One region of the Massilia consociata genome, then DNA from elsewhere that is predicted to be linked to it. Evidence: predicted binding sites of a transcription regulator. Region 1 holds the regulator's gene; each other region holds the start of a gene.

Region 1 (5,147 bases):
TGGCGCACACGCCGATGGGCGATGTCTCCGTGGTCGAACAGCCGGTGGTGCAGGGCATGACCCCGGGCCGTCCGCGCATGACCGTGGTGGCCGACCGCGGCCGCATCTACCATGAAGAGCACCGCGTCGACCTGCTCGGCAACGTGGACATCCAGCGCCCGGCCACGCCGACCAGCGAAGCGCTGCGCGTGCGCACCCAGGCGCTCACCGTGCTGCCCGACGAAGAGATCATGAAGACCGACAAGCCGGTCGAGATGCAGCTCGGCGCCGCCACCGTGCGCGGCACCGGCATGGTGGCCAACAACGCCACCCAGAAGCTGCACCTTGCCAGCCGCGGCCAGATCGTCTATCCGCCGCGCCAGCGCTAGCGGCCAGCAAACAACACAGGACAAGCATTCAATGAAAAAACTCATCGCAGCCGTCTTCCTTGGCCTGGCATCGCTCAGCGCCTTTGCCGAGCGCGCCGACTCGCTCAAGGAGGCCGTGATCAACTTCGACACCCTCGACGTCGACGAGGTCACGCAGACCCGCACCCTGACCGGCAACGTCGTGCTCACGCGCGGCACCCTGGTCCTGAAGTCCGACCGCGCCGTGATGAAGGAAACGCCGGAAGGCTACATGAGCGTGACGCTCACCGCAGCGCCGGGCAAGCTGGCCACCTTCCGCCAGAAGCGTGACGGCGGCCCGAACCTGTGGGTCGAGGGCCAGGCCCAGCGCATCGAATACGACGAGCGCGCCGAACTGGTCAAGCTGTTCTCCAGCGCCGAAGTGCGCGAGCTGGAAAACGGCCGCATGACCAACGAGATCAAGGGTCCCTTCATCTCCTACGACAACCGCCGGGAAGTCGCGCAGGTGCGCAACGACCCGAGCGGCGCGAGCAAGGTCGGCGGCGGCCGCGGCACCCTGATCATCGCCCCGCGCCGCACCACGTCGGAAGGCGCCAAGCAATGACGGCAGCGCGCGAAACGGCAGGCCGCGAAGACTGCAGCACCCTGGTCGTCAAGGGCCTGCAGAAGAGCTACGGCAAACGGCTGGTGGTGCGCGACGTGTCGCTGCAGGTCGAATGCGGCGAAGTGGTCGGCCTGCTGGGGCCCAACGGCGCCGGCAAGACCACCTCGTTCTACATGATCGTCGGCCTGGTGCCGTCGGATGCCGGCACCATCGACATCAACGGCACCGACATCACGAGCCTGCCGATCCACCGCCGCGCGGTGCTCGGCCTGTCCTACCTGCCGCAGGAAGCCTCGGTGTTCCGCAAGCTGACGGTGGAAGAGAACATCCGCGCCGTGCTGGAACTGCAGCGCGTGGACGGCAAGGCGCTGCCAAAAGACCAGATCAACGAGCGCCTCGACACCCTGCTGGCCGAGCTGCAGATCGAGAAGCTGCGCGAGAACCCGGCGATGTCGCTGTCCGGCGGCGAGCGCCGCCGCGTGGAGATCGCGCGCGCGCTGGCGACCAACCCGCGCTTCGTGCTGCTCGACGAACCGTTCGCGGGCGTGGACCCGATCGCGGTCATCGAGATCCAGCGCATCGTGCGCTTCCTGAAGGAGCGCAACATCGGCGTCCTGATCACCGACCACAACGTCCGCGAGACGCTCGGCATCTGCGACCGCGCCTACATCATCAACCAGGGGGCGGTGCTCGCCTCGGGCCGTCCTGACGACATCATCGCCAACGAATCCGTGCGGCGCGTGTATCTGGGTGAACACTTCCGCATGTAGTACTGCATCTCGTCACGACCATTAGGCAATGAAACAGTCACTGCAACTCCGCACCTCGCAGCACCTGGCGCTCACGCCGCAACTGCAGCAGTCGATCCGCCTGCTGCAGCTATCCACGCTCGAACTGCACCAGGAAATCGAACAGATCCTGGGCGACAACCCGCTGCTCGAACGGCTCGACGATCCGCTCGACCGTTCGGTGCGGCTGCTGGCCGACGGCGCCATCAACCAGGCGCCCGCCAACGGCGAAGCGCCGGCCGCGCAGCCGGCGCAGGAGCAGGGCGCTTCCGCCGACGGTGCGCAGGGCGAGGGCGATGGCCACGACCACGACGGCGAGCGTGGCGATGGCGACATGGACTGGGGTGGCGAAGGCGGCGGTGCGCGCAGTGGCGACGACGAAGACGGCCGCCCGCAACTGGAAGCCTGCGGCCTCACGCTGCGCGAGCACCTGATGGAGCAGGTGCGCACCACCAGTTGCGCAATGCGCGACCGCGCCCTGGTCGAACTCGTGATCGACGCCCTCGACGACAACGGCTACCTGGAAGAGCCGCTGGACGAGATCCACGCGCGCCTGCCAGCTGAGCTCGAGATCGAGATGGACGAACTGCGCTGCGCGCTGGCCCTGGTCCAGAGCCTGGACCCGGTCGGCGTCGGCGCGCGCAGCGCGGCCGAATGCCTGGCGCTGCAGATCCGCCGCATGCCGGGCGTGCCCCTGGTGACGCGGCGCCTCGCCTTGAAGATCGTCGAGGGTTACCTGACCTGGTTCGCGCAGCGCGAATATACCAAGCTGAAAAAGGCCCTGGATTGCGACGACGAAGACCTGCGCGAGGTGCAGGCCGTGGTCCGCAGGTGCAACCCGCATCCCGGCGCGGCGTTCGCATCGGGCGTCTCCGACTATGTGGTGCCGGACGTGATCGTGCGCCGCGCCAAGAACGGCTGGGCCGTTTCGCTGAACCCGGAAGTGATGCCGCGCCTGCGCGTGAACACGCTGTACGCGAACCTGCTCAAGCAGGGAAAAAGCGAAAGCCAGATGGGCGCGCAGCTGCAGGAAGCGAAGTGGCTGATCAAGAACATGCGCCAGCGTTTCGACACGATCCTGCGTGTTGCCGAGGCAATCGTCGAGCGCCAGCGCAACTTTTTCAGCCACGGCGCGGTTGCCATGCGCCCTCTTGTTTTACGTGAGATAGCTGATACACTAGGTCTACACGAGAGCACAATTTCTCGTGTCACAACGCAGAAATACATGCTGACCCCGCACGGCATGTTCGAGCTGAAGTACTTCTTCGGAAGCCATGTCGCCACCGAAGCGGGGGGAGAAGCCTCCTCGACGGCGATCCGCGCTCTCATTGCGCAATTGACAGGAGCAGAAGACCCTAGGAACCCTTTATCCGACAGCAAGATCGCGGAGATGCTCGGGGAACAAGGTATGGTCATTGCGCGCCGGACGGTTGCCAAATACCGCGAAGCGCTCAAGATTCCGCCCGTCAGCCTCCGCAAATCCCTGTAAAGCTACTGCCCACTCTCACCTTGTGGCGCGGGCAGGGCACCTTCCCAAAGGAGTGTGTATGAACCTCACAATCAGTGGCCACCATCTCGAAGTCACCCCCGCCATCCGTGAATACGTTCAGAATAAGCTCGAGCGCATTACCCGCCATTTCGACCACGTGATCGACACCCACGTGTTCCTCGCCATCGATAACCTCACCGAAAAAGAAAAACGGCAGAAAGCCGAGATCAACCTACAGGTATCTGGCAAGATTTTGCACGTGGCCAGTGCGGCGCAAGACCTTTATGCGGCAATCGACACGCTGATGGACAGGCTGGACAGGCAGGTTCTGAAACACAAATCCATGCTTCAAAACCATAATCACGTAGCGCACAAGCGCATGCCGGACAACGGCGAAGCCGCCGCAGCGTAACACCTACGCACACACCGCGGTAATCACAGCAAGGGCGTCTGAGGGGACGCCCTTTTTGCTTTGTAAAGATATCGCACCGGCCCGAGTGTTCTGTAGAATGCATGTCTTTTCGATCACAGAGCACTGCCATGACCGATACCGTCCTGACGCGCGTCGCCAACCGTACCGGCGTCATCACGCTTGACCGCCCGAAAGCCCTGAACTCGCTGTCGCTGGACATGGTGCGCGCATTGACCGCCATCCTGCTGGACTGGCAGGACAGCGCCGCCGTCGATGCGGTGCTCATCACCAGCACCAGCGAGAAAGCCCTGTGCGCGGGCGGCGACATCCGTTTCTTCCACGAGATGGGCCGCGTCGGCCCGACCGGCGGCAGCGCGCTGCTGGAAGATTTCTTCACCGAAGAATACGCGCTGAACCACCTGATCCACTTCTATCCGAAGCCCTACATCGCCGTCATGGACGGCGTGGTGATGGGCGGCGGCATGGGCATCGCGCAGGGTGGCCCCGGTTGCGGCCTGCGTATCGTGACCGACCGTACCAGGATGGCGATGCCGGAAGTGAACATCGGCCTGTTCCCCGACGTGGGCGGCAGCCATTTCCTGTCGCATGCCCCGGGGCAGCTGGGCCAGTACCTGGGCCTGACCGGGCTGACGATCGGCGCGGCGGACGCGCTCTATGTCGGGCTGGCGGACGTGTTCATGCCGGGAGAACGGCTCGGCGAGCTGATGGCGCTGGTGGAATCGACCCTGGGCGCGCAATTGCCGGAGGCGATCCGCGCGTTTGCCGCGCAGTTTGCAAGCCAGGCAGGTGCAAGCGAGCTGCAGGCGCAGCGCGCAGTGATCGACGCGCACTTCGGCGCGGCCTCGGTGCCGGCCATCATGGAGTCGCTCTCGCGCGACGAAAACCCGTTCGCGCAGAAGGCCCTGAAGGCGATGCGCCAGCGCTCGCCCCTCATGATGTGCGTGACGCGCGAGCTTCTGCTGCGCGGCGCCTCGCTGGACGTGGCCGACTGCCTGCGCATGGAGCGCAACCTGGTGCGCCGCAATTTCGAGCATGGCGAAGTGCTCGAAGGCGTGCGCGCGCTGGTGATCGACAAGGACAATGCGCCGAAATGGAACCCGCCGACGCTGGAGCAGGTGACGCCGGCGATGGTGGCGCGCTTCTTCGAGCCGGTATGGCCGGACTACGCGCACCCGCTGCGGCACCTGGCCTGATGGTCTGTAGGGTGGGCGGGTCTCCCGCCCATGCGGTGATAGTTAACGGTGAATCAGCCGGGCCGGCAGCTCTGGTGTGAGTTGAACGCGTGGGCAGGAAAACCTGCCCACCCTACGTTCCGGATGGACCTAAAGACCGTATCAGACGGTAATGTGCTTCGGCTGCTCCCGATGCCGCACGATGACGCGCTCGGTACTGTTGAAGTAGGCTCCCAGCCGCTCCGCCATGTACACCGACCGGTGCTGTCCGCCGGTGCAGCCCACCGCCACCGTCAGGTAGCTGCGGTTGTCCG
Region 2 (5,147 bases), on a different contig from region 1:
GGAAGCTCTCGTAGCTCTGCGCCATCGCCACGCCGAGCACCGGGATCGATCCGAGCAGCAGCAGGCCGGTATAGGTCTTGCGCGGGCCGTAGCGGTCGCACAGCGGGCCGATGAGCAGCCGCACGAAGATCGTGATGGCGACGGCCGCGATGTTGATGTTGGCGACCTGCTCCATCGACAGCCCGAATTCGCCCTTGATCACCGGCATGAGCGGCGCGCAGGCGAACCAGGCAAAGAAGCAGACGAAGAAGGCCACCCAGGTCAGGTGGAAGGCGCGCATCGGCGCCGTATCGAACGAGAAAAGCTTGATGCTGTCCGCCTTATTGTCCAATGTATTGGCCATGTTTCTTCCTTTGGAAAACAAAACGGCGTCCGCGCTCCTGCCCTTTAGGCGGGAAGCTGCGGACGCCGTTGTCCTGTTTTACCGGTCCCTCGTCAGACCGGCGACGAATGTGCGTAATGCTTGAAGCGCTGCGTGCGGAGGATCGCCATTGATCCTTCAGCGGAATATGAGCAAGAGGCGTGCCACAGGCTCTCCAGGGCGCGCGCCCTTTGAAGCGGCGCAGTGCGCGCTACATTGCAGTGCAACATGCACGCGAATGAAGCACGAATGGAAGGCAGGCGCGCACCGTATCAGGCCGTGCGCGCGAACGAAGCGGCGTAGCCGGCCGGGTCGCCGCCATCCCAGACGCGCCCGTCGAGCAATACCGAACTGCGCATGACGCCATCCGGCACGCCGACACCGGCCATGGCCGCCGCATCCCGGTACAGGTCGATGCGGTTCACCTCCGCCGCGATCGCGCGGTAGGACGGGTCGGCACGCAGCAGTCCCCAGCGCCGCTGCTGGGTCAGGAACCACATGCCGTCGGACAGCCAGGGGAAGCTGGCTTCTCCATCAGCGAAGAAGCGCAACCCGTTGTGGCCGCGCCAGCCGCCCGGCTCGCACGGGCGGCCCGCAAGGCAGTACTGGAGCAGGTCCCTGTCGGCGTTGACATAGGCGGGACTGGCCAGCACCTCGGCCGCCGCTTCGCGGTTGGTGCGCGACGCGTCCAGCCAGCGTGCGGCATCGAGCAGGGCCGCCACCATGGCGCGGCAGGTGTGCGGGTTCGCCGCCGCGAAACCGGCGCTGGCGCCCAGCACCTTGCCCGGATGGTCGGGCCAGATCGCCTCGCTCGACACGGCCAGGGCGCCGGCGCCCTCGCATAGCGCGCGCTGGCCCCAGGGCTCGCCGGCGCAGAAGCCGTCCATGTGGCCGGCAGCCAGGCTGGACGCCATCTGGCCGGGCGGTACGGTGACGGCATCGCAATCTTCGAACGGATCGATGCCCGCCGCCGCCAGCCAGTAATACAGGAACATCGCGTGGTTCCCGGTCGGGAAGGTGTGGGCGAAGGTCGGGCGCCGCTTCTCCTCCCGCAACCGGCTGGCCAGGCCGGCCGCCAAGCCCATGCCGTCGTCCAGCTTGCCGGCCAGCGCGCGCGACAGCGTGATCCCCTGCCCGTTCTGGTTCAGGTTCATCAGCACCGCCATCTGGCGCGCCCGCGTGCCGATCCCCATCTGCAAGCCGTACAGCAGGCCGAGCAGGACGTGCGCGGCGTCGAGCTCGCCCGCCACCAGCCGGTCGCGCATGCCGGTCCAGGACAGCTCGCGGCTCAGTTCGAAGCGCAGCCCGTATTTCTCGTCAAAACCCAGCACCGACGCCATCACCACCGGCGCACAATCTGCCAGGGGCATGAAACCGATGCGCACCAGGGTCCTCTCCGGAGCGTCCGAACCGGCGATCCATGCGCCGCCGGCTTCCAGTCCTGCCTTCTTGTCCAATGCGTACTCCTCTACCTTCCTTACCGGCTTCAGCCGAGCAGGTCTTCCACGTCGATGAGGCGCTGGGCGATCTCCGCCAGCTTCATGTTCTTGTTCATGGCCATGCTGCGCAGGCGCTGGTAGGCCTGCTCTTCGGTGAGCCGGTAGCGCGCCATGACGAGGCCCTTGGCGCGGTCGACGAGCTTGCGCTCGGCCAGTTTCTGGCGCGTGCCTTCCAGCTCGTCCAGCAGCTTGCGCTCGCGCCGGAAGCGCGCCAGCGCCACGTCGAGCACCGGCTTGACGCGCCCCGGGTGCAGGCCCGCCACGATATAGGCCGACACGCCCGCCTCGAGCGCCGCGTCCATGCTCGCCGGTGCGTCGTCCTCGGTGAACAGCACGATCGGGCGCCGCTCGTCGCGTGTTGCGATGACGATGTGTTCCAGGATGTCGCGCGCATCGGACTCGCTGTCCACGATGATCAGGTCCGGCTGCAGCTGGGCGATCCGCTGCGGCAGGAACACGTCGGCCGGCAACGAGGCGACCAGGTCGTAGCCCGATTCAAGTAGGCCGATGCGCAGCGCGGCGCTGCGAAGGGCCTGCCCGGCAGGCGCCTCCCCGCCGCTCCCGGCGGCTGCCTGGGCGGGATTGACGACGACGATACGCAGATGAGGGGAGGCACTGCCTTGCGGTTTCATGCCGCTACGTGATGCAAGATTCGCACCACCTCGCGAAGGATCGTTACCGATACTTCACTGCCGTGCCCGCCTTATTCACAGTGGCGCTCAAGAGACATTCGCCACGTAAATATCTCCTGCGGGCTAAACTCGACAATTATTCACCCCCTTTATCGAAGTAATCACGAACCAAAAGTTTATTTATGGCACGGCACGCCTTATACTGCATCGCAACATCGCAGTCTTTACAGGAGAACCACCATGGCAAGCATCCGCCGCTTCTTCGCCAGTGCCCTCAACGCAGTACGCAGCTTTTCGATCGAACTCTATGCCGCACACGGCGGCTGGGCTCCCGCCATCCGCGGTTGACAGGAGCCAGGCATGAACGTCATCGACACCATCGTTGTCCTCCTGGCCGTGCTGGCCGTCGCCGTACGCGTGGCCATGTTCCTGCCGCGCTCGCCCAAGGGGCCGCGCAAGCTAGCCTGAACGCTGCACTGCAACACCCTGTGTATATGCATGCGCCGGCCGTACGTACGTACGCCGGCGCTGTTTTTTTATGTTCGCAAGCAGCTTGTTTCGCTTCACCGCGGCCGGGGGGACTGAGCTAGAATGCATCCGCATTTTCTGGCAAGAAAGCTATTTCCTTTCAATCAGCTCCCTCAGTTCCTATACATACAATGCGCACACCTGCACTCACGCTCTTCGCAGCGCTCCTCGTCCTGCCCTTGCAGTACGCGGCGGCGTCCACGCCCATCACCCTCGACCAGGCCATGTCCCACCCCGACTGGATCGGCACCCCGGTGGAAACCGCCTGGTTCAGCTGGGACGGCAAGCAGGTGTTCTACAAGCAGAAGCGCACCGGTTCGCCGATCCGCGATACCTGGCAGGTCGCCCAGGACGGCAAGCCGAAACTGGTAGCGGACGCCGAACTGCCGAAGATCGACGGCGACCAGTTCATCTATGACCGCAGCCAGACCCGCGCCCTGATGCTGCGTAACGGCGACCTGTTCGAGCGCGACCTGAAGAGTGGCGCACTGGTGCAGATCACGCGCGGCGCCAGCAGGCTGGAAGCGCCGCAGTACTCCAGCGACGAGCGCAGCGTCCACTACCGCATCGGCACCGACTGGTACGCCTGGGATCGCGCGAGCAAGGTGGTCGGCCCGGTCGCGCTGCCGCGCGCCGCCAAGGACCCGGCGGTGAACGAGGATGATCCGCTGCGCGACCAGCAACTGCGCCTGATCGCCACCCTCAAGCGCCAGAAGGACGAGCGCGACGCCCTGCGCGAGCGCCTGAACGAACAACGCCGTATCGACCCGTCGCTGCCGCCGGCCCCGGTCTACCTGGGCGACAAGGTCACCATCGAGGGCAGCGCGCTGTCGCCCGACGGCCGCTGGCTGCTGGTGGTCACCGCGCCGAAGAACGGCGACAAGGGCCGCGTCGGCAAGATGCCGCGCTACGTGACCGAATCGGGCTACGAGGAATTCGACGACCAGCGCACCCGCGTCGGCCGCAACATGCCGGCGCCGCATGCACTGAAGCTGGTCGACCTGCGCACCAACGCGGTGCAGGACCTGTCCTTCGACGTGCTGCCCGGGATCACGACCGACCCGCTGGCCGAGCTGCGCGCGGCCGCCAAGAAGGAGCCGCTCAAGGGCAACCGTCCGGTACGCATCGGCGACGGCGCCCGGGCGATCGCATGGAGCGCGAACGGCGCCAATGTCGCCGTCATGCTGCGTTCGGTGGACAACAAGGACCGCTGGATCGCCACTGTCGACCTCCAGGCGACCAGGCTCAAGCCGCTGCATCGCCTGACCGACCAGGCCTGGGTCAACTACGACAACAGCGAATTCGGCTGGCTGCCGGACAACCGCACGCTGTGGTACCTGTCCGAGGAAAGCGGCTACTCGCACCTGTACACCCAGGATGCCGGCGGGGGCGCGAATATGGCTGCACCTCGTGCCCTCACCTCGGGCAAGTGGGAAGCCTCGGACGTGACCTGGTCGCATGACGGCCGCATGGCCTGGGTGATGTGCAACCGCGCGACGCCGGGCGACTACGAAGTCTGCGCCGTGGACGCCAGGAACGGCACGGTGCGCGAAGTGACCCAGCTCGACGGCGTCGAGCGCTTCCGCCTGTCGCCGGACGAGCGCAAGCTGCTGGTGCATTACTCGAGCAGCTATACCCCGGTGCAGGTGGCCACCGTGCCGGCAAGCGGCGGCGCGGCCGTCAAGCTCACCGACACCCGCACTGCGGACTTCAAGGCGCGCCAGTGGATCGAGCCGCAGTACGTGGCAGTACCGTCGAGCGCGGGCGGCGACCCGGTCTGGGCCAAGCTGTACCGCCCGGCCCAGCTCGAGCCGGGCAAGAAGTATCCGGTGGTGATGTTCGTGCACGGCGCCGGCTACCTGCAGAACGTCAGCAAGCGCTACCCGAACTACTTCCGCGAACAGATGTTCCACAACCTGCTGGTCCAGAAGGGCTACATCGTGCTCGACATGGACTTCCGCGCCTCGAAAGGCTACGGTAGCAAGTGGCGCACCGCGATCTACCGCCAGATGGGCCATCCGGAGCTGGTGGACTACATCGACGGCGTGAACTACATGGTGGCAAACCACCAGGGCGACGCCAGGAACGTCGGCATCTACGGCGGCAGCTACGGCGGCTTCATGACCT
Region 3 (5,147 bases), on a different contig from region 1:
TATACCCTGGACCAGACGATCATCGGCACGGTACGCTTGGTCCAACCGCATCCCGGCCAGGCCTATCCCTTTCAGTCCCACTGCACACCGTTTCCGGAATTCGCCTACCCGGCGCCCGAATCGGCCGCAGAAATCTCGCGCCTGGTTGTCAAGAAGACCTACCGCCGGCGCCGAGGCGACACGATGGAGGGTATTTCGCAGGACTTCATGGAAAAAGGCAGCACGAAAGCGATTCAACCGGGTTCAACCGTGCGGCGCGACAAGCGCAACAATAGTCCGCTATTATTGCTCGGCATGTATCGAGAGATGTACCGCCATAGCCGCCAGAATGGGATTCGTTACTGGTACGCCGCTATGGAAAGGTCACTGGCGCGCTCGCTGGAAAAGATGGGTTTCAAGTTTGTGCCGATTGGTCCGCAAGTGGATTATTACGGTCCGGTCACTCCCCACATGGCCGACTTGAACGAGTTGGACGAGCGCTTAAAGAGGGAAAACAAGTTCCTGGCAGCGTGGTTCAACGACGAACCGATCCCCCTGTGGATCCTGGTGAAAACCATGATCGGCAATTTTTGGGGTGCGCGCACCAGGAAAAAATAACTAGGGTCCAAGACTGGACGATAACTACAGATGGACAACGGAAAAGCTCGCGTCGGGCCTGACGCCTTCCTGTCCCGCGTTGAATTCGGGGCACATCATCAAGAAACGATCGACCACGTCAACCGCAAGATCTTTCGCGCTTACAGGGGCGGCCACAACAGCGCAATTCCCGGCGATATCTTCAGGCTGAGGCACCAGGTCTACTGCCTGGAATGCGCGTTTCTCCAGCCCGACCAGTACGTGGACGGCATGGAACTCGACGACTACGACGATGCTTCCACCCATTTTGCAGCCTATACGATGGATGAGAAACTCGTCGGGGCAGTGCGCTTGGTACAACCTCTCGCGCCGAAGCCTTATCCCTTCGAGCTGCATTGCGAGGTGTTCAGCGATTTCGAGATGCCCAACCGCGCGCAGTCGGCGGAAATCTCGCGCCTCGTGGTCAAGAAGAGCCATCGGCGCCGGCGTGCCGACAGCGTGCTGGGCGTTCCAGGTTTCCTGCCGGGCCAGGATAACGGCATCGAATTCGATCCTGCGGTCGACCGCCGCGACCGTACCTCACCGATGTTGCTACTTGGAATGTACCGGGAAATGTTCCGGCACAGCCAGGAACACGGCATCCGCTACTGGTATGCGGCAATGGAGCGCTCGCTGGCCCATGCCCTCAAGAAGATGGGCTTCCGGTTCATGGCGATCGGCCCGGAAGCGAATTACTACGGCTCGGTTACGCCCTATGTGCTCGACCTGCAGGATCTGCGGCGCAAGCTCATGATGAGCAACCCGACCCTGGCGGCGTGGTTCAACGAAAAACCGCCAGTGGTCGAACATCCCCATCCGTCGCGCATCCACGTGGTGCGCAAACCGGAATTAGGCGGCGATATTAACTAGCTTGGTGGTGTGGTGGCGGAAGCTGTGCACCACCATGTTCGGTGACGCAGGCACGTCCATTCCAGCCAGCATGTCGTGCATCATCGACACCGCCAGCGCGGCCACCGTGAAGCTGCCGACAGCGATCTGCGAAGCCGGGCACGGACGGCCGTCTTCCATGATCGTCAATGCCCGCGCCACCTGCTCGACCACCTGGCGGTCGAGGTGGGCGCCGATGCGCGCCATGATCTTGCCGAACACGTTGGCATAGCTGGCGTCGCCCTCTCCCTGCGCGTGCTGGACATCGGCCGCGATCACATCGGCCAGCGATGCATTCGTTCCGGCCGGGAAATACAGTACGCCCGCGCCAAAGCCGATCGACAATGCGGTGAACACGGCCTTGCGCTGCTCCCGTGCATTGGTATGCAACGCCAGGATCGCCTCCAGGTCGAGGAAGTCGATCGTATCGAAAATGATGTCGACACTGCCGACGAGCTGCTGGGCATTGTTCTGGTCCAGGTTGGCCTGCACAGCCTCGACCTTGGCTTCCGGGTTGATGCGCTGGATATGTTTCTTGAGTGCCTGGACCTTGGGGCTGCCGATATCGTCGAAGTCATAGAACTGGCGGTTCAGGTTGTGCGCATCGACGGTATCGCCGTCGATCAGGATGAAATCGCTGAATCCCATGCGCGCTGCGCAGATCGCAGTCGATGCGCCCAGGCCGCAGCCGGCGATCAGCAAGCGGGTGCTGCGGATCCTGGCTTGCGTCTCGCTTGCAACATAACCGTTGTTACGCGTAACGAAAGTGTCGTAGTCAAAAGCCTTGGTCATGAAATCCTCATCAAGTAATTGTCTGTGAATAGCCGGCGGTATACAGGAGTGGCAGGCAGGCTGATCGCGGCACCGGTCATCTGCCGGAGCTTTGCAGAAGAAAGGCATCTTGCCATCTTTGCTGTTCGACAGCTAGAAATAAGCCTCACTCTCGGGCTGTCGGTTTTTCTTACACGACCGTTTTTACCAAAATTTCGTCCCATTTTCGACCCTGTGCCGGTCAATGCCCGCTTCTCCGAGGCGAGAGCACGCCTACAGTGTAGCTTTCATTGCCATGCGTCGTGCAATATTTCCTGCGTGAATTCGTTATTCAGGTTGCAATGCCGGCAGGTCTGTCGGTTTACTTTACACGGCACCTGAGGCAACTTAACAATCTCTGCGAGACCTTTGCCGCCACAGATAATTATTATTAGAAATCAATGACTTACATCGGATTCTTCAGGCTGGCACGCCGATTGCTTATACCCCAGTGTCGCTCCCCGAAGCAATCTAACTAACACCTGGAGAATAGAATGAAACTGAAACAGCTCATCACCGCCCTGTCGCTGGGTTTCGCCGCTATCTCGGCATCGGCAACGCCGCTGGACGCACTGACCGGTAACCTGAACATCAAACTGGTCGGCCTGACCACCGAAGCCAATACCGCTGCGGGCACCAACGAAACGACCTGGGGTGTGGGCAACATCACCTCGATCAGCGGCACCGGTGGCCAGCAGTGGTTCTCGGGCCAGTCGGATGGCACCTACCTGTACTACATGATCTACGGTATCGCTGACCAGAACATCGTCTTCGACCAGAACACCGGCAAGTTCAGCATCTACAACATCGGTGCAACCGGCGGCGCGGCTGACGGCCAAATCCACCTGGACATCTACCGTTCGAACAAGAACCTGCTGGAACTGACCTCGAACTTCAACGCATCGCCAGGCCAGCGCACCGGCTACGACAGCTTCTCGCTGTTTGCAGGTATGGAAAAGTACCTGGAAGTGGAATTCCGCGCTGGCAAGCAACTTGATAACGTCGCCGGCGGCGACAATCCGGATGCTGACGAGCGCCTGGCAACCCTGGTGCAGACCGCTACTTCGAAGACCCTGCCGGCAGCTGGCGAAGGCCAGTTCTTCGGTGATGTCGTCGGCGGTACCGCTCGTGCACAGTGGGACACCAACAGCCTGTTCGGTCACGACCTGGACGGCAAGTTCACCCTGAGCACCAACGGCCGTGACTTCGGTTCGGGCACCTGCACCGCCGCACAAGTCGCCAACAACACCTGCTTCACCGGCCTGATCAACGACCCGATCCGCGCCGTGAAGGTGCCGGAACCAGGTTCGCTGGCTCTGCTGGGCCTGGGCTTCGCCGGTCTGGCTGGCCTGCGCCGCCGCCGCGCCGCCAAGTAATCCTTCTTGCCGCCTGCCGGGGCAACCCGGCAGCGTGCGCGGAAACGAAAAAGGCCGGAACCCGCAAGGGTTCCGGCCTTTTTCCTTCCTGCGCCTTCCGCCGCAGTTCAGCCAGCCTCGCGCGCGGCGTCCTGCAGGGTCCCGCGCAGCTGCCCGATCAGTTCGGTAGCGGCGTTGACGATCTGGCCGGGTGCAAAACCGGCTTTCGTCATTTCCTTGTAAAACGAGCGTGCCAGGATGCGCGCCATGTCTTCCGGATTCTGGTATGCGGTGCCCGCAGGCAGCCCGCCCCGCTCCTGGGCTTCGCGCACCAGCGCCATCTGGGCAAAGCGCGATGCGAGCAGGCGCTGCAACTGGATCGCCTGGACCGACTTGCCGATATACAGGGCCGTCACCTCGAGCAGGCGCAATTCGGTGTCGCTGAAGGTGCTGCCCGAGACGTTGACCACCCCGACAACCCTGCCGTCGATGCGCACCGGCGCCGACATCAGGGCCGGCACGGCTGCGCGGTTGCGGCGCGCCATTCCGGAGAACGCGGAGCGGGCGATGTCGTCGACCAGCAGTGCCTGACCGCTGGCCAGTACCCGTCCGCAGATGCCTTCGCCGGTGCCGACGAGGGCGTCGGCGGCCGCAGGCGGCAATTCGCCGGCGCTGGCGCACATCCGCATGCGCAGGTCGTCCGGGGCCTCGCTGTCGAGCAGCATGACCGAGCAACTGGTCGCCCCGACCAGGCGCCGCACCAGTTCGGCGTGGCTGTGCAGGTTGTCGTCCAGGGTGCCGCTGGTGAGCAGGGCCTGCACATCCTGCAGGCGCACCAGGCGCATTGCATCATCGTTCATGGATCGCCTTCCGTGAAAAGGGGGAGCGCCGTGCCGCCCGCATGCGGGTAAGTTGATGATAAGTTAATTCAAACGCTGCAACAAGCGGTTAAACGGCCCGAGCCGCTTCCTGGCCCTTGCGTGGAGAAATGAACGCCTTGTGCAACAGGTGGCGTGCCAGCATCAGCGGCGGCATGCGCAACCAGTTGCCGCGCAGGTAGAGCGCGCCCAGCGCGGCCGGGGTAAGGCGGTCGGTACAGTTGGGGTGCGGCGGCGGCAGGGCGCGCAGGAACAAGGCGTCCATCAGCGCCAGCAAGGGCCGGGCGGGGCGGCCGGCCGCCGCGACCTCCTCGAGGATGGCTGCCGGCACCGGGGTGCCGAGCAGGCGCGCACTATAGCGCAATGCATAGAACAGCGGCCGCGCCAGCTCCAGCTGGACGGCCCTGGAGGGAAGCCCTTCCCAGAACCTGGGCGTGGCGCCAAAGTGCAGCAGCAGGCGGTGGATGTCGAGCAGGCCGCGCAGGCCGTGGTCCAGCTCTCCTTCCGAGAACAGGTGCACTGCGCTGTGCAGCAGCATGTCATGCGGCGAGAGTACCCACAGGTTGTCGCTGCCGGCTATCGGCACTGCTGCTGCGCGCAG

The links. Region 1 encodes sigma-54, which starts transcription at its own class of promoters, with help from an activator protein. Its sites were predicted from a motif close to TGGCANGNAANCTGCTTT; they were not measured.
Region 2: a site for sigma-54 is predicted at 2,503-2,520, ahead of ACFFJK_RS04560 (ANTAR domain-containing response regulator). Genes of this name have one in related genera too.
Region 3: a site for sigma-54 is predicted at 2,740-2,757, ahead of ACFFJK_RS03500 (PEP-CTERM sorting domain-containing protein). Genes of this name have one in related genera too.

Annotation. Positions count from the first base shown of each region.
Region 1 is NZ_JBHLWP010000016.1:178,589-183,735, reverse strand. It holds gene lptC (LPS export ABC transporter periplasmic protein LptC) at 1-368, shown strand, start outside; gene lptA (lipopolysaccharide transport periplasmic protein LptA) at 400-951, shown strand; gene lptB (LPS export ABC transporter ATP-binding protein) at 948-1,721, shown strand; gene ACFFJK_RS17975 (RNA polymerase factor sigma-54) at 1,750-3,228, shown strand; gene hpf (ribosome hibernation-promoting factor, HPF/YfiA family) at 3,287-3,640, shown strand; gene ACFFJK_RS17965 (enoyl-CoA hydratase/isomerase family protein) at 3,769-4,854, shown strand; gene rapZ (RNase adapter RapZ) at 4,996-5,147, opposite strand, start outside.
Region 2 is NZ_JBHLWP010000006.1:95,492-100,638, forward strand. It holds gene ACFFJK_RS04550 (MFS transporter) at 1-331, opposite strand, end outside; gene ACFFJK_RS04555 (CmpA/NrtA family ABC transporter substrate-binding protein) at 634-1,818, opposite strand; gene ACFFJK_RS04560 (ANTAR domain-containing response regulator) at 1,848-2,492, opposite strand; gene ACFFJK_RS04565 (S9 family peptidase) at 3,152-5,147, shown strand, end outside.
Region 3 is NZ_JBHLWP010000004.1:75,634-80,780, reverse strand. It holds gene ACFFJK_RS03515 (PEP-CTERM/exosortase system-associated acyltransferase) at 1-597, shown strand, start outside; gene ACFFJK_RS03510 (PEP-CTERM/exosortase system-associated acyltransferase) at 628-1,485, shown strand; gene ACFFJK_RS03505 (ThiF family adenylyltransferase) at 1,465-2,295, opposite strand; gene ACFFJK_RS03500 (PEP-CTERM sorting domain-containing protein) at 2,808-3,689, shown strand; gene ACFFJK_RS03495 (GAF domain-containing protein) at 3,797-4,528, opposite strand; gene ACFFJK_RS03490 (nucleotidyltransferase domain-containing protein) at 4,617-5,147, opposite strand, start outside.